DNA from 3 places in the Kluyvera sichuanensis genome. Region 2 is predicted to be linked to each of the others. Evidence: predicted binding sites of a transcription regulator. Region 2 holds the regulator's gene; each other region holds the start of a gene.

Region 1 (6,560 bases), 1.3 Mb from region 2:
CGAATGCGCGGCTGGCCGAAAATCGACATCAACAGAGTGGATTTCCCCGCCCCGTTGGCGCCAATCAGCGAGACCGTTTCGCCCTTATTGACCTGCAGAGAGACCTGCTTAAGCGCCTGGATCACGCCGTAAAAAACATCGACCTCACGAAACTCCAGCATCGGCTCGCTCATAGGCTCACCTCGTCTTCGCTGGTGCCCAGATAGGCGGCAATCACCTTTTCATCGTTCTGAATTTGTTCCGCCCCTCCCTGCGCAATCACATCGCCGTGGTCGAGCACGATAATGTTGTCCGATATCTCCATCACCATCCCCATATCGTGTTCAATCAGCAGCACCGTTATCGCATGGTGCTCGCGCAGGAAGCGGATAATCTTGCTTAGCGCCCGGGTTTCCACCGGGTTCAGACCCGCCGCCGGTTCATCAAGGCAGATCATCTCCGGCCCGGTGCACATGGCGCGAGCAATTTCCAGACGTCGCTGCTGGCCGTAGGACATCTCGCCCGCCAGCCGGTTCGCGCAGTCCACCAGATCCACCACCTCCAGCCAGTAGAAGGCGCGATCCAGCGCGTCGCTTTCGGCCCGGCGATAGGCTGGCGTATTCAGCACCCCGGCAATCAGGTTGCGGTTGACCTGCATATGCTGCGCCACCAGCAGGTTTTCAATCACCGACATTTCGCGGAACAGGCGGATATTCTGGAACGTTCGCGCCAGCCCGGCCCGGTTTACCAGGTGGGTGCCGCCAAACATTTTATAGAACAGCCGCTGGCCGAACTGCGCAGGGTTTATCCAGTCGCCGGGTTGGAATTTCTGCCCGAGGATTTGAATCACGTTGGTGGTTTTATTACGGGTATTGAACAGAATGTTGCCGCCGGAGGCTTTATAGAAGCCGGTAAGGCAGTTAAACACCGTGGTTTTCCCCGCGCCGTTCGGGCCAATCAGCGCGGTAATTGACCCGCGCTTAACCTCAAGGTTAACGTCGTTCAGCGCCTTAATGCCGCCAAAATGCATCATCAGATGCTCAACGCTCAGAATCACATCCTGGCTCATGGCGCGACTCCTTTACGCACGGCAAAACCGCTGCGGTTGATACGAATCAGGCCACGCGGCCGCCAGATCATCATCACCACCATCAGCACGCCAAACAGCAGCACGCGATATTCAGCAAAGCTGCGCAGCAGCTCCGGAGTGACGGTGAGCACAAATGCCGCCAGCACCACGCCAATGGTCGAGCCCATACCGCCCAGCACCACGATGGCGAGGATCAGCGCCGACTCAAAGAAGGTGAACGAAGTCGGGTTGACGAACCCCTGATAGGTGGCGAAGAACACCCCGGCGATACCCGCCGTGGAAGCGCCGAGCGTAAACGCCGACAGCTTCACCAGCACGTGGTTAAGCCCCATCGAGCGGCAGGCGATTTCATCTTCCCGCAGCGCTTCCCACGCGCGGCCAATCGGCATGCGGGTTAAACGATGCTTGATGTAAAGCACCAGCAGCACCACCAGAACCAGCACCGCATAGATAAAGATAAACTTCATATTGGGGTTGTAGGTGAGATGGAAAAACTCATGGAACGGCACGCCCCCCTCTTTCGCCCGCCGACCAAACTCGAGGCCAAAGAAGGTTGGCGGCGGTGCCGATACGCCGTTCGGGCCGCCGGTAAAGCTCAGCCAGTTGTTCAGCACCAGGCGGATGATTTCGCCAAACCCCAGCGTCACGATCGCCAGATAGTCGCCGTGCATCCTCAGCACCGGGAAGCCGAGCAGTGCGCCTGCGGCGGCAGCCATCAGCGCCGCAATCGGCAGCATCGACCAGAAGCCCAACCCCAGATACTGATACCCAAGCGCCAGCCCGTAAGCGCCAATGGCGTAGAAGGCGACGTAGCCAAGATCCAGCAGCCCCGCCAGCCCGACCACGATGTTCAGCCCCAGGCCAAGCAGCACGTAGATAAGCCCAAGGATTGCCACCGTCAGCACATATTTGGTCGCCACAAACGGGAAGCAGACCGCCAGCGCCAGGATCAGCGGGATAACCCAACGCATGTTGCTTTTATAGTCCGGCGAGCGGACATAAACCCCGGCACTGTCACCTTCAAACCGCGCGCTGAAGCGCCTGCCGACGGCGGTCATCGACAGCGCGCTTAAGGCAAACCGCCCTATCATCACCGCCGCGACAATCCACACCAGCCGCTGGCCGTTAAAGTTGAAGCTGTAGCCGTCCAGCACCACGCCCACGATGGGACCAAAGACAATCAGCGCTACCAGGCCTGCGAAAATCGTATCCAGCACGCAGCGTTTAAGAGAGAAACCATCATGTACGGCCGTTGAATGCGTCATGTTCGGCTCCTACACTTTGGCGACAATCGGGCGGCCAAGCAGCCCCTGCGGACGGAAAATCAGAATGACCACCAGCAGACCAAAGGAGAAGACGTCCTTATAGTCGGTGTTCACCATTCCGGAGAACTGCGCTTCGGCAACGCCGAGCAGCAGCCCGCCGAGCATCGCCCCCGGCAGCGAGCCGATGCCCCCTAACACCGCGGCGGTAAAAGCTTTAATACCGATGATAAACCCGGCATAGAAATCAAAGGTGCCGTAGTTCATGGTGATAAGCACCCCCGCCAGTCCGGCCATCGCCGCGCCGATAACGAACACCAGCGAGATAATCCGGTCGGTATTAATGCCGAGGATGGATGCCATTTTTCGATCCTGCTGCACAGCACGGCACATGCGCCCAAGGCGAGTATGGCCGATTATCCAGGTCAGCAGCAGCATGCCCGCAAACGAGGCCAGCAGAATAAAGATTTTGGTGTAGGTTATCTGCACAAAGCCTTCGCCAATATGCAGACGCAGCACACCGTCGAGCATCGTCGGCACGCCCTGTTGACGCGGCCCCTGGCTGATTTGCGCGTAGTTTTGCAGAATCAACGACATGCCAATGGCGGAAATCAGCGGCGCCAGGCGCGTGGAGTTACGCAGCGGTTTATAGGCGATGCGTTCAATCGTCCAGCCGTAAACCCCCGTCACCACGATGGTAAACACCAGCGTGCCGAGGATCAGCAGCGGAAAAGAGTGCAGACCAAAAAAGGAGAGCAGCGCCAGACCGATGGCGCAGAGATAGGCCGATATCATATACACTTCGCCGTGCGCGAAGTTAATCATACCGATAATGCCGTAGACCATGGTGTAACCAATGGCTATCAATCCGTAGACGGAACCTAGCGTCAATCCATTAACTAACTGTTGCAGGAAGAATGTCTCCATCATCGCTCGCTCGTGTTGTGTCATCTATTATTGAGCGCCGGTATGAACTCATACCGGCGCTGAGCGTGATTCCGTCTCGTTACTCGACTTCCTTGTACTTGCCCTGGTCGTCCCACTGGTAGACCACGTAATCCGAGACTTTCAGGTCGCCTTTGCTGTCCCAGGCTTTCTTGCCCATCACCGTCTCAACCGGGTTGGCTTTCAGCCAGGCGCTGGCTTTCGCAGAGTCGGCACCGCCGGTGGCTTTGAACGCCGCGGCAATCGCCTGAATTGAGGCGTAGGAGTAGAGGGTGTAGCCTTCTGGCTCAAACTTGTTGGCGCGGAATTTTTCGATGACCGCTTTGCCGTCCGGGATCAGGCGTGGGTCTTTACCGAAGGTCATATAGATGCCCTTGGTGTACTGCGGCCCACCCGCGGCGGTGACCATCTCTTCGTTGACGATACAGTCGCCGGAGAAGAATTTCGCCTGTACGCCCTGCTCACGCATCTGGCGTACCAGCGGGCCCGCTTCCGGGTGGCAGCCGCCGAAGAAGACCACGTCCGGTTTCTGCGCGCCAATCTTGGTCACCAGGGCGTTGAAGTCCTTTTCACCACGCGATAGGCCTTCATACATCACATCTTTGACGCCACGTTTTGCCAGCGCGGCGCGGGTGGCATCCGCCAACCCCTGACCGTAGGTGTCTTTATCGTGGATAATCACCACGCGCTTGGCCTTCAGTTTATCGATGATGAAATCGCTGGCGACGCCGCCCTGCTGGTCATCGCGACCACACATGCGGAACATATCGTTCATCCCACGTTCGGTAATCAGCGGGTTGGTGGAGCCTGGGGTAATAGCGAGCACCCCAGCGTCGTTATAAACCTCTGAGGCAGGCATGGTGGAAGAAGAGCAGAAATGGCCGACCACGGCCTGCACTTTATCCTGATCGACCAGGCGGTTAGCGACCGACACGGCCTGTTTCGGTTCGCAGGCGTCATCCCCCTGCACCAGCTTAATTTTCTCGCCGTTAATCCCACCGGCAGCGTTGATATCCGCTGCCGCCTGGGTGGCGCCATGCCAGTATTGATCGCCATAGGTGGCATTTGGCCCGGTAAATGGCCCTGCCACGCCAATCACGATATCGGCCTGGGCGGAAAACGCCGTCACCAGACACCCTGCCAACACAAGAGAAAGCGGACTTTTTATAAATTTCAGCGACATTATTATCTACCTTAGCAAAGAGGTTTATGCATAACGGTGTGAAGCCGAACGGCTGGCGCGAGCACCAAACAACGACATCCTGACAATATCCTGCTGATAACGGCGAGGTTTCCTTACGCTTTTCAGGCCAAATCATTAAGCAAAATGGTTGCCAACTTTACGCACCCTTGCCTGGAATTTGACAATTTTGAGTATAGAGTGCGCGGGTCAAGCCTCTGCCTCCGCGCGGTGAAATTACGGCGGGGATCACATCTCGTTAACAATAAAGTACATAAATAATGCAATAGTCACGCTTTGTGCATTTTTGTAGCAAATTGTTCGGCTTATGTTACCTGATGGTGCAAAGGGAGTGAGGCGATGCGCAGACGGCGTGCAGAGACAAACAGGGCATATTTTGCTTCCACTATGGCTAGTGGTAACATTTTATCTATACCTACCAGTGCGAGAAAAATGATGACGATAATCGAGGCCGATAAACAGATCCTGTCCGTTTTTGACTTTGACGGTACCCTGACCCGGCACGACAGCTTTATTCCCTTCCTGAAGTTCGCCTTCGGTCGTCGCCGGTTTGCCCGCAAAATGCTGCGTCTCGTTATCCCTTCGGTGCAGTGCTTTCGCCGCCGACTGACCCGCGATGAGCTTAAGGAAGTGCTGATCACCACCTTCCTCGCCGGATGTGACGAAAAATGGGTACAGGACAAAGCGGAAGCCTACTGCCAGCGCACCTGGAAAAAACTGATGCGCCCGGCCGGGCTGATGGCGGTAGCGGCAGAACGCGCATCCGGCGCCGAAGTGACGCTGTGCTCCGCCTCGCCGATGATCGTCCTGCGGCCTTTTGCTGAAAAGCTGGGGATTAAGCTCATAGGTACCGAGCTTGAGAGTAAGGATGGCGTGCTGACGGGGCGGATCGTCGGCCATAACTGCCGATGCATCCACAAAATCAATCGCCTTGAGGCAGTTTATGGCCCGCTCAGCCGCTATCATCTCCGCGCCTGGGGAGATACCCGCGGCGATTATGAGCTGCTGGCCACCGCCAGCGATGCGCACTGGCAGCATTTCCAGCCCGGCTGGTCGCGCAAGAAAAACCCGATTGCGCGCTTTCGCAGTGAGTTTATGAAGGATTTGACCTGATGTTGATTGCCGTGAAGGCCGATCATAGTAGGAATGATGTCAGGAAAGGGGATTTCAAAAACAAAAAAACCACCCGTAGGTGGTTTCACGACACTGCTTATTGCTTTGATTATTCTTTTGTTTCCCATGGTAGCCGGAGTGGGACTTGAACCCACACAGCGCGAACGCCGAGGGATTTTAAATCCCTTGTGTCTACCGATTCCACCATCCGGCCAGGGAAAAAAGTGGAGGCGCGTTCCGGAGTCGAACCGGACTAGACGGATTTGCAATCCGCTACATAACCGCTTTGCTAACGCGCCTTTGATGCTTAAACACCCGCTAATGCCGATGCTTTTAATTTGGAGCGGGAAACGAGACTCGAACTCGCGACCCCGACCTTGGCAAGGTCGTGCTCTACCAACTGAGCTATTCCCGCATTATCAAGTTGATTTGCTAACCACTTGATTTTGCTATCGTCTGGCAATCAGTGCTGCCGTTCGATGCGTTGCATTCTACTTATCTGACGCGGTGAGTCAACGGTAATTTTCTCAACTTTGAATCGTTTGCTGAAAATTACGCCGAAACGATCACTCTTGAAGCAAATCACCGCGCGCCGCGTTCAAATATTGCAGCATTGACCACAGCGTCAGCACTGCAGCAACCATGAATAACGCGATACCGGCCCACTCAACCCAGATATTTGGACGCCACAGCATCCAGACCAGCGCAGCCATCTGTGCGGTGGTTTTAACTTTACCAATCCAGGAGACCGCTACGCTGCTGCGTTTACCCAGCTCCGCCATCCACTCGCGCAGCGCGGAGATGATAATTTCACGGGCAATCATGGTCGCTGCCGGCAGCGTCACCCACCAGGTGTGGTAGTGTTCGGCCACCAGCACCATCGCAATCGCGACCATCACTTTATCCGCCACCGGATCGAGGAAGGCACCGAAACGGGTACTTTGGTTCCAGCGGCGCGCCAGGTAGCCAT
Region 2 (6,560 bases):
TCAGCGCTATTTCCATAAGCCCGCGAGCAAGCTGACGATGGCGGAAGCCGCGCTGCTGGCCGCGGTGCTGCCTAACCCGATTCGTTTTAAAGCGAGTGCGCCGTCCGGGTATGTGCGCAGCCGTCAGGCGTGGATTTTACGCCAGATGCGTCAGCTGGGTGGGGAAGGGTTTATGCGGGAGAATAAGCTGTATTAACCGGGGGGCCCCGGCGTCGCTGCGCTCGGCCGGGCTACATTAAACCGGTATCCCGGGCGACGGACTAGTCTTCGTCGAATCCGGCGTTAAACAGCGCAATCACCGCGGCCAGCGCCTCTTCTTCCTGCGGCCCGGTGGCCTCGACCTCAATCTGACGGCCTTTGGCTGAGTCCAGCATCAGCAGCGCAATCACGCTATTCGCTTCCGCTTCGGTTCCTTCATCGTTACGCAGCAGAACCTCTGCGTCGAAATTTTGCATCAGCTCAAACAACTTCATCGCCGGGCGGGCGTGCATGCCCAGCTTGTTGGTTATCTCAACGGTCTGCTTTACGGTCATGATTTGCGTTTTTCCAGCGTCCGGTGACGAGACTGCACGTTCTTGCCGCGCGAGCGGAAGTAGTCAGCCAGCTGTTCGGCAACGTAGACCGAACGGTGTTTACCGCCGGTACAACCAATCGCCACGGTCAGATAGCTACGGTTATTGGTTTCCAGCATAGGTAACCATAGCTCAAGATAGCTGCGGGTCTGGTAGATAAAGTTGTGAACTTCCGTGTGCCTGTCAAGGAACGCAGCCACCGGTTTGTCCAGGCCGGTCATCGGACGCAGCTTAGGATCCCAGTGCGGGTTCGGCAGGAAACGGACGTCGAAGACGTAGTCGGCATCAATCGGAATACCGTGCTTGAAGCCGAAAGATTCGAACACCATCGTTAACTCGCGCTCGCGTTTGCCCAGCAGGCGAGTACGCAGCATCTCCGCCAGTTCGTGAACCGACATCTCGGAGGTATCGACGATCAGGTCGGCACGGGAGCGCAGCGGCTCCAGCAGATTGCTCTCTTCATCAATGGCGCTTTCCAGCGACAGATTCTTACTGGAGAGAGGGTGCAGGCGGCGAGTGTCGCTGTAGCGGCGAATCAGGGTGTTACGATCGGCATCAAGGAACAACAGCTGCGGAGAGAAGTTATCCGGCAGGTTTTCCATGGCCCGCTCAAAGATTTCCGGTGATTCAGGCATGTTACGCACGTCGATGCTGACGGCGGCCGATATTTCCCGGTCAGCGAGCGTTTTTGCCAGTTCTGGCAGCAGCACAACCGGCAGGTTATCGACGCAATAAAAGCCCATGTCCTCCAGCGCGCGTAAGGCGACCGATTTTCCCGAGCCAGAGCGGCCGCTGACGATCATCAGTACCATGTACCGTTTCTCCTCAGTACGATGTGATGTCCACTATGCATCATCGTGAGTTTCCGTATCGGTGATGATTTGATACAGCTCTTCGTCGCTCTGCGCGGCGCGCAGACGACGGCAAATGGTTTTATCCGCCAGACGTTTTGCCACCAGGGACAGCGTGTGCAGGTGGGTTTTGGTCTGGTCTGCCGGCACCAGGAGCGCAAAGAGTAAATCGACGGGCTGATTGTCGATAGCATCAAAGGCGATCGGGGTTTCCAGCTGCACAAACACGCCAACCGCGCGCAGCGTATCCTCTTCCAGCTTGCCGTGAGGAATAGCGATACCGTTACCAATACCGGTACTGCCCATCTTCTCGCGGGTCAAGATGGCTTCAAAGACCACCTGCGGAGGCAGGCCTAGCTGTTTTGCCGCCAGTTCGCTGATGATTTCCAGCGCGCGTTTCTTACTCTGACAGTGCACAGCACTGCGGGTACATTCCTGGTTAAGGACATTGCTCAGTTGAAGAGCCGAATCGTTATTTGTCATAATTTCACCTAAGCATCGCCCGGTATGCGGGCATATCGGGCGACTGCTCGGACAATCAATGTTGTTTTAGTTTGTCTTTATGCTTGTTTAACTGTCTCGCCAGTTTGTCGATCAAACCGTCGATGGCGGCGTACATATCCTTGCCTTCCGCGCTAGCATGAAGTTCGCCCCCGTTAACATGCAACGTTGCATCCGAGATGTGCGTCAATTTCTCCACCTTCAACACAATGTAGACCTGATTGATCCTCTCGAAATACTGTTCGAGCTTAACGAATTTCGTATTCACAAATTCGCGCATCGCATCGGTAATTTCGACGTTGTGTCCAGTGATGTTGAGTTGCATAGTGTCTTCCTTATCAGTTGTGTCAAACCAGTTGTTTACGCTGGTTAGACGGCGGAATGGATAAAGACTCTCGGTACTTTGCAACGGTACGCCGTGCCACCATGATACCCTGTTCAGAGAGCATGGTGGTCAGTTTACTGTCGCTCAGTGGTTTTGCGGGGTTCTCCGCGGCAATTAATTTCTTAACCAGCGCGCGAATCGCCGTGGAAGAGGCCTCGCCGCCGCCCTCGGTACTCACGTGACTGGAGAAGAAATACTTAAGCTCGAAAATGCCTCGTGGGCTATGCAAATACTTTTGCGTGGTCACACGCGAAATGGTGGACTCGTGCATCTCGACGGTCTGGGCGATATCCGCCAGCACCATCGGTTTCATATACTCTTCGCCGAGATCGAAAAAGGCCTGCTGTTGTTCAACGATGCAGCGGCTGACTCGCAGCAGCGTGTCGTTACGGCTCTCAAGGCTCTTAATCAGCCATTTCGCGTCCTGCAGATTGCTGCGGATAAACTGGCTGTCGGCGTCGTTACGGGCGTTGTTGCACATTCCCGCGTAGTGTTGGTTGATCTGCAGACGCGGAATGCTGTCGGCGTTCAGCTCAACGACCCAGCGATCGTTCACCTTGCGCACCAGTACGTCTGGGATCACATACTCCGGCTCGCCGGTCTGGATCGACTGACCCGGGCGCGGATCCAGCGACTGGATCAGATCCACCGCCTCTTTCAACACGTCCTCTTTCAGCCGCGTGACGCGCATCAGTGAACGGAAATCGTGGTTGGCGAGCAGATCGAGATGATCGCTGATAATCAGACGGGCTTCAGTGATTCGCGGCGTAGCGGGGGAGAACTGAGAAAGTTGGATCAGCAGGCAATCGCGGAGATCTTTGGCGGCGACGCCGACTGGATCGAAGCGTTGGATCCGCTTGAGCACGGCTTCCACTTCATCGAGGCCAACCTCTTCGTCGCCAATCCCTTCCAGAATGTCTTCCACCGTGACGGTGAGATAGCCGGTGTCGTCCACCGCGTCGACGATCGAAGTCGCAATAGCCCGGTCGGTCTCGGTAAACGGCGTCAGCTCAACCTGCCACATCAGATAATCCTGAAGCGACTGGGTGGTTTCACCCTGATAAACCGGTAATTCATCGTCCTGATAATCAGCGCCGGTCCCGGAAGGGGTTCCGGCGGTGTAGATTTCATCCCAGCTGGCGTCGAGCGGCAGCTCTTCGGGCATATCAGGTTTTTCCAGCGCATCAACGCTGTCCAGCGTTTCGTTATCGACGGTTTCCTGAGTCTCTACTTCTTCGTGAAGATCGGTTTGCTCAAGCAGGGGGTTACTCTCCAGCGCCTGCTGGAGTTCCTGCTGAAGTTCCAGCGTAGACAGCTGCAGCAGACGGATTGCCTGTTGCAGCTGTGGCGTCATGGCAAGCTGTTGGCTGAGCCTTAATTGCAAACCTTGCTTCATGTTCAGAACGAATATCTCCCGCTAACGTCGTAAACCACTACCCTATCAGAGTCTGAAGTCTTCCCCAAGATACACGCGTTTAACATGTTCGTCTTGTAGGATCTCCTGAGGGGTACCGTGGGCAATCAGGTGCCCCTGGCTGACGATATAGGCGCGTTCACACACGGCCAGCGTTTCACGTACGTTGTGGTCGGTGATCAGCACGCCAAGACCGCTGTCGCGGAGGTGTTCAATGATGCGTTTAATATCGATAACGGAGATCGGGTCAACGCCGGCAAACGGTTCATCCAGCAGGATAAATTTCGGGTTTGCCGCCAGCGCGCGGGCGATTTCAACGCGGCGACGTTCACCGCCGGAAAGCGCCTGGCCAAGGCTGTCGCGCAGATGCTCGATGTGGAACTCTTCCATCAACTCTTTGGCACGGTCTTCCCGCTGTTCGTTGCTCAGATCGTCACGGATCTGCAGCACCGCCATCAGGTTATCGTAGACGCTCAGACGGCGGAAAATGGAGGCTTCCTGCGGCAGATAGCCGATACCGCGACGCGCGCGGGCGTGCAGCGGCAGCAGGCTAATGTCTTCATCATCGATGATGATATTGCCGGCATCACGAGGAACGATCCCGACCACCATGTAGAAGGTGGTAGTTTTGCCCGCGCCGTTTGGCCCAAGCAGGCCCACAATCTCACCGGAATTCACGGTCAGACTGACATCTTCCACCACGCGGCGGCCTTTGTAGGCCTTCGCCAGATTTTTTGCAGTTAATGTCGCCATAACGAATTAGTTACTCTTCTTCTGTGCCGGAGCCTGGTCTTTGGACTTGTCCTGCAGCTGCGATGGAACCAGCACGGTGGTTACGCGTTTACCTTTGTCGCTAAACGCCTGCATTTTCTGCTCTTTGACCAGATAAGTGATCTTGTCGCCTTTGATGTTGCTATCCAGCTGCTCAAGGTAAGCGTTGCCGGTCAGCACCACGAAGTCGTTTGCCAGCTCATAATGCATTTTCGAGGCGCGGCCTTTTACCGGCTTGCCGTTGTCCTGCATCTGGTAGAAGGTTGCCGGGTTACCGTAACCGTCGATGACTTCTTTGCCTTTCTGGTCCGCCGGACGGGTCACGACGACCTTATCGGCGTTGATTTTGATGCTGCCCTGGGTTACCACTACGTTACCGGTGAAGGTCACGACGTTGCCCTGCATATCCAGCGACTGCTGATCGGATTCAATATGAATCGGCTGATTGGTATCGCCGGTAAGCGCCATTGCCGGCAGGCTGGCGGCCAGCAAGGAACCGGCAAGTGCCAGCTTAAGGCTGAGTTTGTTTGTTCTGAATTTCATAAGAGGTTCTAACCTTTTCAATCAGCTCGGCGTTTTTGCTGCGTAAATTGCCGCGCATTTTCAGGCCGCTGGAATTAAATGTTGTTCCGTATAACGTCACCAGATCGTCAGAGGAAACGTCCTGAGTCGTCAGGTTTACCTGGGCATTATCCGTAGTAATCTTACGCAGTTGTGCGTCTTCTGTCAGCGCGTTGATTTCAACGTGCCCATAGAGATACAGCATGCGGTCATTAGTGAGCTTGGCTTTATCTGCTTTAATCGACCAGGTCGGCACCTTGTTGGTGTCATAGGTTGTCAAAAACGGGTGGGTAAACCATGACAACGCCTGGTCGGAAAAATACTCCACATGCTCGGCGATTAACCGGTAGCTGAGCGCGCCCTCGGGGCTGTACACCACGGTATCGGTATGTTCGCTTTGGTAGGTTGGATCGTTTGCGTTAACGACGGCCTGGCTCGTGTCGTCTTTATCGGCCAGGTTCAGGCCGATCAGGACAAGCGCAACCAGCGATAGCACAATAATAACCCAACGTCTGGTTTTACTCATATCGATTGCCCTTTGGCTTCTTCCAGCTTCCCTTGCGCCATTAGCAGCAGGTCGCAGACTTCGCGAACTGCACCGCGGCCGCCCGCAATACGCGTCACGTAATCGGCTTTCGGTAGCAGCAGAGGATGCGCATCCGCGACGGCGACGCTAAGACCAATTTCTGCCATCACCGGCCAGTCGATCAGGTCATCGCCAACGTAGGCCACTTCATCCGGCTGGAGATTCAGTTTTGCTATCAGCTCGCGGTAGGCGATCAGTTTATCCGACTGCCCCTGGTAAAGATGGGTGATGCCGAGCGTGGCGCAGCGGTCTTCTAACAGTTTAGCCTTTCGTCCGGTAATAATCGCCACGTCGATATCTGAGGTGAGGGCGCAGCGCACGCCGTAGCCGTCGCGGACGTTAAAGGCTTTCAGCTCTTCACCGCTGTTGCCCATGTAGATAAGCCCGTCAGAAAGCACCCCGTCAACGTCGAGGATCAGCAGGCGGATTTTTTCCGCCTTCGCCATAAATTGTGGACTCACCGGGCCATAACAGGTGGCGACCGATGCGACAGCATTACTCATTCTTTATATCCTTGATTACACTACGCCTGCGCGCAGTAGGTCGTGCATATGTATCACACCTAGCAGATGGTCGCCATCGGCAACCAGCACGCAGGTGATATGACGGGATTGCATCAGGTTCAGCGCATCGACCGCCAGCATGCCAGGGCGAATGCGAATACCGCCCGGCGTCATCACGTCAGCAATGCCGAGACTGCGCACATCGGCGCCGGTATCGAAAATGCGTCGCAGGTCACCGTCGGTGAAAATCCCTTTGATCTGCATGTTGTCATCGCAGATGGCGGTCATGCCCAGATTTTTGCGGGTAATCTCCAGCAGAGCATCGCGCAGCGACGCGTCAACGCTAACGTGCGGAATCTCATCGCCTGTATGCATAATATCGTTAACGCGCAGCAGAAGCTTACGACCCAGTGCGC
Region 3 (6,560 bases), 520 kb from region 2:
CTTTCGCAACATCACCGTGATGACCAACAGCCTGCACATCGTTAACGCGCTGTCGGAACTGGACAACGAGCAGACTATCCTGATGCCCGGCGGCACCTTCCGCAAAAAATCCGCCTCGTTCCACGGGCAACTGGCGGAAAATGCCTTTGAGCATTTCAGCTTTGATAAACTCTTTATGGGCACCGACGGCATCGATCTGAACGCCGGGGTGACCACCTTTAACGAGGTCTATACCGTCAGTAAAGCGATGTGCAACGCCGCACGCGAAGTGATTCTGATGGCAGACTCCTCAAAATTCGGACGAAAAAGCCCTAACGTGGTGTGCAGTCTGGAGAGCGTCGACAAGCTGATTACCGACGCGGGAATCGACCCGGCGTTTCGTCAAGCGCTGGAAGACAAAGGGATTGAAGTGATCATAACCGGAGAGAGCAATGAGTGATTTTTTGTTAGAGGCCGGGCGTAAGGCCCTGTTACTGGAACTGCAGGAAGCAAGCCGCCTACCCGACCGTCTTGACGAGACCTTTGTTCAGGCCGCCAACGCCATCCTGAACTGCAAAGGAAAACTGATTGTTTCCGGGATGGGCAAATCCGGCCATATCGGCAAAAAGCTGGCCGCCACCTTCGCCAGCACCGGCACCCCGGCGTTCTTCGTCCATCCGGCGGAAGCGCTGCACGGCGATTTGGGTATGGTGGAAAGCCGCGACGTGATGCTGTTTATCTCCTACTCCGGCAGCGCCAAAGAGCTCGACTACATTATTCCGCGTTTGAAAGAAAAATCCGTGGTGCTGCTGGCAATGACCGGCAAAGCCAACTCCGCGCTGGCGCAGGCAGCCGACGCCGTTATCGATATTTCCGTTGAACGTGAAGCCTGCCCGATGCACCTGGCGCCAACCTCCAGCACCGTCAACACGCTGATGATGGGCGACGCGCTGGCGATTGCCGTGATGCAGGCGCGCGGCTTTAATGAAGAAGATTTTGCGCGCTCTCACCCAGCAGGTGCGCTGGGCGCGCGCCTGCTCAACCGCGTTCACCACCTGATGCGTCAAGAGAGCGATGTCCCGCAGGTCACCGTTCACACAAGCGTAATGGATGCGATGCTGGAACTCAGCCGCACCGGCATGGGGATGGTGGCGGTCTGCAACGATCAATCACAGGTTCAGGGCGTGTTCACCGACGGCGATCTGCGTCGCTGGCTGGTGAGCGGCGGTTCGCTGGCGGATTGCGTTAACGACGCGATGACCAAGGGCGGCGTGACCCTGCACGATCAGGCCCGCGCCGTGGATGCTAAAGAACAGCTGATGAAGCAGAAAATCAGCGCCGCGCCGGTGGTAGATGACAACCATCGGCTGGTCGGTGCAATTAACCTGCAAAACTTCTACCAGGCCGGGATCCTTTAATCCTTCAGCCCCAGACGTTTCGCCAACCGGTGCAGGTTGGCGACGTCTGTCTCCAGCGCCCGGGCGCTTGCCGCCCAGTTATGTTGATGCGTCTCCAGCGCCTGACGAATCATCTGCCGCTGAAAATGCTCGGTGGCGTCGCGCAGGTTATTCACCGTAGCCAACGGGGCCGCAACCTCAGCAACCGCCGCCGTCGGCGTACTTTCCTGGAACGCAAAGTGCTGCGCTTCCAGTACCACCTCGCCGTTGCTGCGCGTGGTTGCCCGCGCCAGCACCACCGCACGGTGCACCGCATGTTCCAGTTCACGCACGTTACCCGGCCAGCCGTAGTTTTGCAGATGCGCCCGTGCGCCGCTGCTTAATACTACTCGAGACAATCCAAGCCGCAGCCGGCACTGCTCGCAGAAGTAGCCCGCCAGCAGCACCACGTCGTCACCCCGTTCCCGCAGCGGCGGCACGAACAGCGGAAATACGCTCAGGCGATGGAACAGGTCTGCACGAAAGTTGCCCGCCAGCACCTCTTCGCGCAGGTCGCGGTTGGTCGCAGCCAACACCCGCACATCAACACGCAGGCTGCGGTCATCACCGACGCGCTGAATATCGCCATACTGCAGCACGCGCAGCAGTTTGGCCTGCAGCGCCAGCGACAGCTCGCCAATTTCATCTAAGAACAGCGTGCCGTTGTCGGCCATCTCAAACTTGCCGCTGCGGTTGCTGATAGCCCCAGTAAACGCCCCTTTGACGTGGCCAAACAGCTCGCTCTCGGCCACGCTCTCCGGCAGCGCGGCGCAGTTCAGATACACCAGCGGGCTGACCGCGCGCGGCGAGCCCTCATGAATCGCCTTTGCCACCAGCTCTTTCCCGGTGCCGGTTTCGCCGCTTATCAGTACGTTCAGGTCAGAGGCGGCGACAATCTCAATCTCTTTTTTCAGCTGCGTCATGCCCGGCGACAGACCAATCATCTGCGTCTCTTTCACCTGCTCGAAATCGGTCGGCGCGCCCGGCAGCATGTTCTGGCTTTCAAGCTGCTCAATCAGCAGCGCGTTGCTGAGCGCCCCCGCCGCCAGCGCGGCAATCAGTCGCAGCTCTTCATCGCTGAAGACATCAAACTGGTCCGGCGACATACCGTCGAGAGTCAGTGCGCCAATCAGGTTTTGCCCGGCAAACAGCGGCAGCCCAATGCAGGCGTGGACCTTCAGGCTCTCCTGGCCAGGGATCAGGCCGTCGTACGGGTCCGGCAAATCGCTGTCGGCCGGGAAACGCACCACGTCGCCTGCGCGGGCAATCGCCTCCAGCCGCGGATGCCCTTCGAGGGTAAAACGCCTGCCGAGCACGTCTTTCGCCAGCCCATCAATCGCCAGCGGAATAAACTGCCGCGCGTCGTAGCGCAGCAGCGCGGAGGCATCACACTCCAGCACCTGGCGCAGCGTGGTGATCAGACGCTGAAATCGGTCCTGATGGCCGACGCCGCGCTGGAGTTCGATAGCAATACCAGCCAGCACATCAACGGAAAAGCTCATGGCGTACCTCTTACAGTCATTTTGACAATGCATAATGTCATATTGACAATATTAAGCATAGTCATTTTGACTAACAATAAAGAGGTATAAATTAATTAAACCAATAAAATCAATCAATTAAAAAGTTGGCACGCAACCTGCAATTAGCAATACATCTTTTTTGAAAAAACGCTGAATTAATTGAGGTTGCTATGTCTATTCTGGTTAAAAATAACATTCATTGGGTTGGTCAACGCGATTGGGAAGTACGTGATTTCCACGGTACCGAATACAAAACGCTGCGCGGCAGCAGCTACAACAGCTACCTTATCCGTGAAGAGAAAAACGTCCTGATTGATACCGTCGACCATAAATTCAGCCGTGAATTCGTACAGAACCTGCGCGGCGAAATCGACCTGGCCGACATCGACTACATCATCATTAACCACGCTGAAGAAGACCACGCCGGTGCGCTGACCGAGCTGATGTCGCAGATCCCGGACACCCCAATCTACTGCACCGCCAACGCCATTGACTCCATCAACGGCCACCACCATCACCCAGAGTGGAACTTCCACGTGGTGAAAACCGGCGACAGCCTGGACATCGGTAACGGCAAACAGCTGATCTTCGTTGAAACCCCGATGCTGCACTGGCCTGACAGCATGATGACCTACATGACCGGCGACGCGGTGCTGTTCAGTAACGATGCCTTCGGCCAGCACTACTGTGACGAACGCCTGTTCAACGACGAAGTTGACCAGACCGAACTGTTCGAACAGTGCCAGCGCTACTACGCCAACATCCTGACCCCGTTCAGCCGTCTGGTGACGCCAAAAATCACCGAGATCCTCGGCTTCAACCTGCCGGTCGATATGATTGCCACCTCCCACGGTGTGGTATGGCGCGAAAACCCAACCCAGATTGTGGAACTGTATCTGAAATGGGCGGCGGACTATCAGGAAGACCGTATCACTATCTTCTACGACACCATGTCCAACAACACCCGCATGATGGCGGATGCGATTGCCCAGGGGATCAACGAAGTTGACCCGAACGTGGCGGTGAAAATCTTCAACGTCGCCCGCAGCGATAAAAACGAAATTCTGACCAACGTCTTCCGTTCTAAAGGCGTGCTGGTGGGGACTTCAACCATGAACAACGTGATGATGCCGAAAATTGCTGGCCTGGTGGAAGAGATGACCGGCCTGCGCTTCCGTAACAAACGCGCCAGCGCCTTCGGTTCTCACGGCTGGAGCGGCGGCGCGGTTGACCGTCTGTCTACTCGTTTGCAGGATGCGGGCTTTGAAATGTCTCTGAGCCTGAAGGCGAAATGGCGCCCGGATATCGACGCGCTGGAAATCTGCCGTCAGCACGGCCGTGAAATTGCCCGTCAGTGGGCACTGGCTCCACTGCCAGAAGCCACGGCAAAACCAGACGCCGCGAAAGAGGCCTGCGCCTGTGCCGCCGCTGCCGCAGCCGACCTCGGCCCAAGCATGCAATGCAGCGTGTGTCAGTGGGTTTACGACCCGGCAAAAGGCGAACCAAACCAGGACGTCCAGCCAGGTACACCGTGGAGCGAAGTCCCGGATAACTTCCTGTGCCCGGAATGTTCATTAGGGAAAGATGTCTTTGACGTGATGGCGACGGAGGCAAAATGAATCATGGCATCGTGATCATCGGCTCGGGCTTCGCGGCCCGCCAGCTGGTGAAGAATATTCGTAAGCTCGACGCGAGCGTCAAACTGACGCTCATCGCCGCCGACAGCATCGACGAGTACAACAAACCGGACTTAAGCCACGTGGTGAGCCGGGGGCAAACCGCCGCCGACCTCACCCTGCAAACCGCAGGCGAGTTTGCCGAGCAGTACAACCTGAACCTGTTCCCGCAGACCTGGGTGACCGGCATTGACGCCAATACGCATGTGGTGAAAAGCCAGAATCATGAATGGCAGTACGACAAGTTGGTGCTGGCAACGGGCGCGTCAACCATCGTGCCGCCGGTGCCGGGCAAAGAGTTGATGCTGACCCTCAACAGTCAGCAGGAGTTCGGCGCCGCGCAAAGTACGCTGCGCGATGCCCAACGCGTGCTGATTATCGGCGGCGGCCTGATTGGCAGCGAGTTGGCGATGGACTTTAGCCGCGCCGGTAAAGCGGTCACCGTGGTCGATAACTCCGCCAGCGTGCTGGCCTCGCTGATGCCGCCGGAAGTGAGCAGCCGGTTGCAGCATCGTCTGACCGACATGGGTATTCATCTGCTGCTGAAATCCCAGCTGCAGTCGCTGGAGCAGACCGCCACCGGCATTCGCGCCACCTTTGACCGCGACCGCCACGTGGAAGTTGATGCGGTGGTGGCCGCCACCGGCCTGCGTCCGGAAACGGCGCTGGCACGCATGGCGGGCCTTGAAATTAACCGCGGCGTGAAGGTCGATAGCACCCTGCGTACCAGCAACCCGGATATCTATGCGCTGGGCGACTGCGCGGAGATCAACGGTACCGTGCTGCCGTTCCTGCAGCCGATTCTGATGAGCGCGATGTGTCTGGCGAAGAATATTCTCGGCCAGTCCGGCGAGCTGAAGCTGCCAAACATGCTGGTGAAGGTGAAAACGCCGGATCTGCCGCTGCATCTGGCCGGTGAAACCCGCCGTCAGGATTTGAACTGGAAGATTGAAACCCGCGCCGACGGTATGCTGGCGCAAGGCTACGACGAAGGCCAGCAGCTGCGGGCATTCGTGGTTAGCGAGGAGCGAATGAAAGAGGCCTTTGGTCTGTTGAAGTCGCTCGCGAGTTAAGAAGTCAACGCACTGTCCGCTGTATCACTTAACCTCAAGCGCAAGGACGCGCGAATGTCTGATTTTAGCCCCGCTGCCCCGGGGCTTTTTTTGTTTTTGCGCCCGGCGTTTCCCCGGCGGCGCTACGCTTGGCCGGGCTACAGATCGAATGTAGCCCGGCCAAGCGTAGCGCCGCCAGGAACGGCTCAAATCTTAACGCACCACCAGCGCGTCATAGTTGCGCCAGCGGTAGTTGACCATCGACACCAGCCAGCACAGCGCGAACAGGCCAATCACCACAAAGCCCGCGTTGCCGAGGTTGTCGCTGAGCATCGACACCCCGCTCCAGATGCCGCCGGTCAGGTCGAACTTATCGATAATCAGCCCCAGCGCTTCCAGCCCACCAATAAACAGCGCGACCACCACGGAGGCACCGGTAATGGTCATGTTGTAGTAAAGCTTACGCTGCGGCTTGTTGAAGGCCCAACCGTACGCGCCCACCATCAGAATGTTATCCAGGGTGTCAACCAGCGCCATGCCGCTCGCGAACAGCGCCGGGAAGACCATAATCGACCACATCGACATCCCGCTGGATGCGCTGGCGGCAGAGATGCCCAGCACGCCAATTTCGGTGGCAGTATCAAAACCAAGGCCAAACAGGAAGCCGACCAGATACATATGCCAGCTCTTGCCAATCAGGCGGAAAGTACGGCTGAACAGCGCGCTCATCATGCCGCCGGTCACCGGCAGGTCGGCCGAGACCGACTCGCCTTTTTTCAGCGCCTGGAAGCTGCGCCACACGCCGCGCAGAATAATCAGGTTGACCAGCGCCATCGCCAGCAGGAACACCGCCGACACGGTGGTGCCGATGATGCTGCCGGTGTCGTGGAACCA

Evidence for each region. Region 2 encodes sigma-54, which starts transcription at its own class of promoters, with help from an activator protein. Its sites were predicted from a motif close to GTTGGCACANNTTTCGCTNT; they were not measured.
Region 1: a site for sigma-54 is predicted at 4,596-4,615, ahead of AB2B48_RS09065 (branched-chain amino acid ABC transporter substrate-binding protein). Genes of this name have one in related genera too.
Region 3: a site for sigma-54 is predicted at 3,042-3,061, ahead of norV (anaerobic nitric oxide reductase flavorubredoxin). Genes of this name have one in related genera too.

What each region holds. Positions count from the first base shown of each region.
Region 1 is NZ_CP162271.1:1,829,988-1,836,547, forward strand. It holds gene AB2B48_RS09045 (ABC transporter ATP-binding protein) at 1-173, opposite strand, end outside; gene AB2B48_RS09050 (ABC transporter ATP-binding protein) at 170-1,048, opposite strand; gene livM (high-affinity branched-chain amino acid ABC transporter permease LivM) at 1,045-2,334, opposite strand; gene AB2B48_RS09060 (ABC transporter permease subunit) at 2,344-3,258, opposite strand; gene AB2B48_RS09065 (branched-chain amino acid ABC transporter substrate-binding protein) at 3,338-4,459, opposite strand; gene AB2B48_RS09070 (HAD family hydrolase) at 4,913-5,590, shown strand; tRNA gene AB2B48_RS09075 (tRNA-Leu) at 5,718-5,804, opposite strand; tRNA gene AB2B48_RS09080 (tRNA-Cys) at 5,816-5,889, opposite strand; tRNA gene AB2B48_RS09085 (tRNA-Gly) at 5,930-6,005, opposite strand; gene pgsA (CDP-diacylglycerol--glycerol-3-phosphate 3-phosphatidyltransferase) at 6,157-6,560, opposite strand, start outside.
Region 2 is NZ_CP162271.1:3,165,857-3,172,416, reverse strand. It holds gene mtgA (monofunctional biosynthetic peptidoglycan transglycosylase) at 1-196, shown strand, start outside; gene npr (PTS phosphocarrier protein NPr) at 261-533, opposite strand; gene rapZ (RNase adapter RapZ) at 530-1,384, opposite strand; gene ptsN (PTS IIA-like nitrogen regulatory protein PtsN) at 1,418-1,906, opposite strand; gene hpf (ribosome hibernation promoting factor) at 1,962-2,249, opposite strand; gene rpoN (RNA polymerase factor sigma-54) at 2,272-3,705, opposite strand; gene lptB (LPS export ABC transporter ATP-binding protein) at 3,751-4,476, opposite strand; gene lptA (lipopolysaccharide ABC transporter substrate-binding protein LptA) at 4,483-5,037, opposite strand; gene lptC (LPS export ABC transporter periplasmic protein LptC) at 5,006-5,581, opposite strand; gene kdsC (3-deoxy-manno-octulosonate-8-phosphatase KdsC) at 5,578-6,144, opposite strand; gene kdsD (arabinose-5-phosphate isomerase KdsD) at 6,160-6,560, opposite strand, start outside.
Region 3 is NZ_CP162271.1:2,648,877-2,655,436, forward strand. It holds gene srlR (glucitol operon DNA-binding transcriptional repressor SrlR) at 1-439, shown strand, start outside; gene gutQ (arabinose-5-phosphate isomerase GutQ) at 432-1,397, shown strand; gene norR (nitric oxide reductase transcriptional regulator NorR) at 1,394-2,917, opposite strand; gene norV (anaerobic nitric oxide reductase flavorubredoxin) at 3,109-4,557, shown strand; gene norW (NADH:flavorubredoxin reductase NorW) at 4,554-5,687, shown strand; gene AB2B48_RS12900 (HoxN/HupN/NixA family nickel/cobalt transporter) at 5,880-6,560, opposite strand, start outside.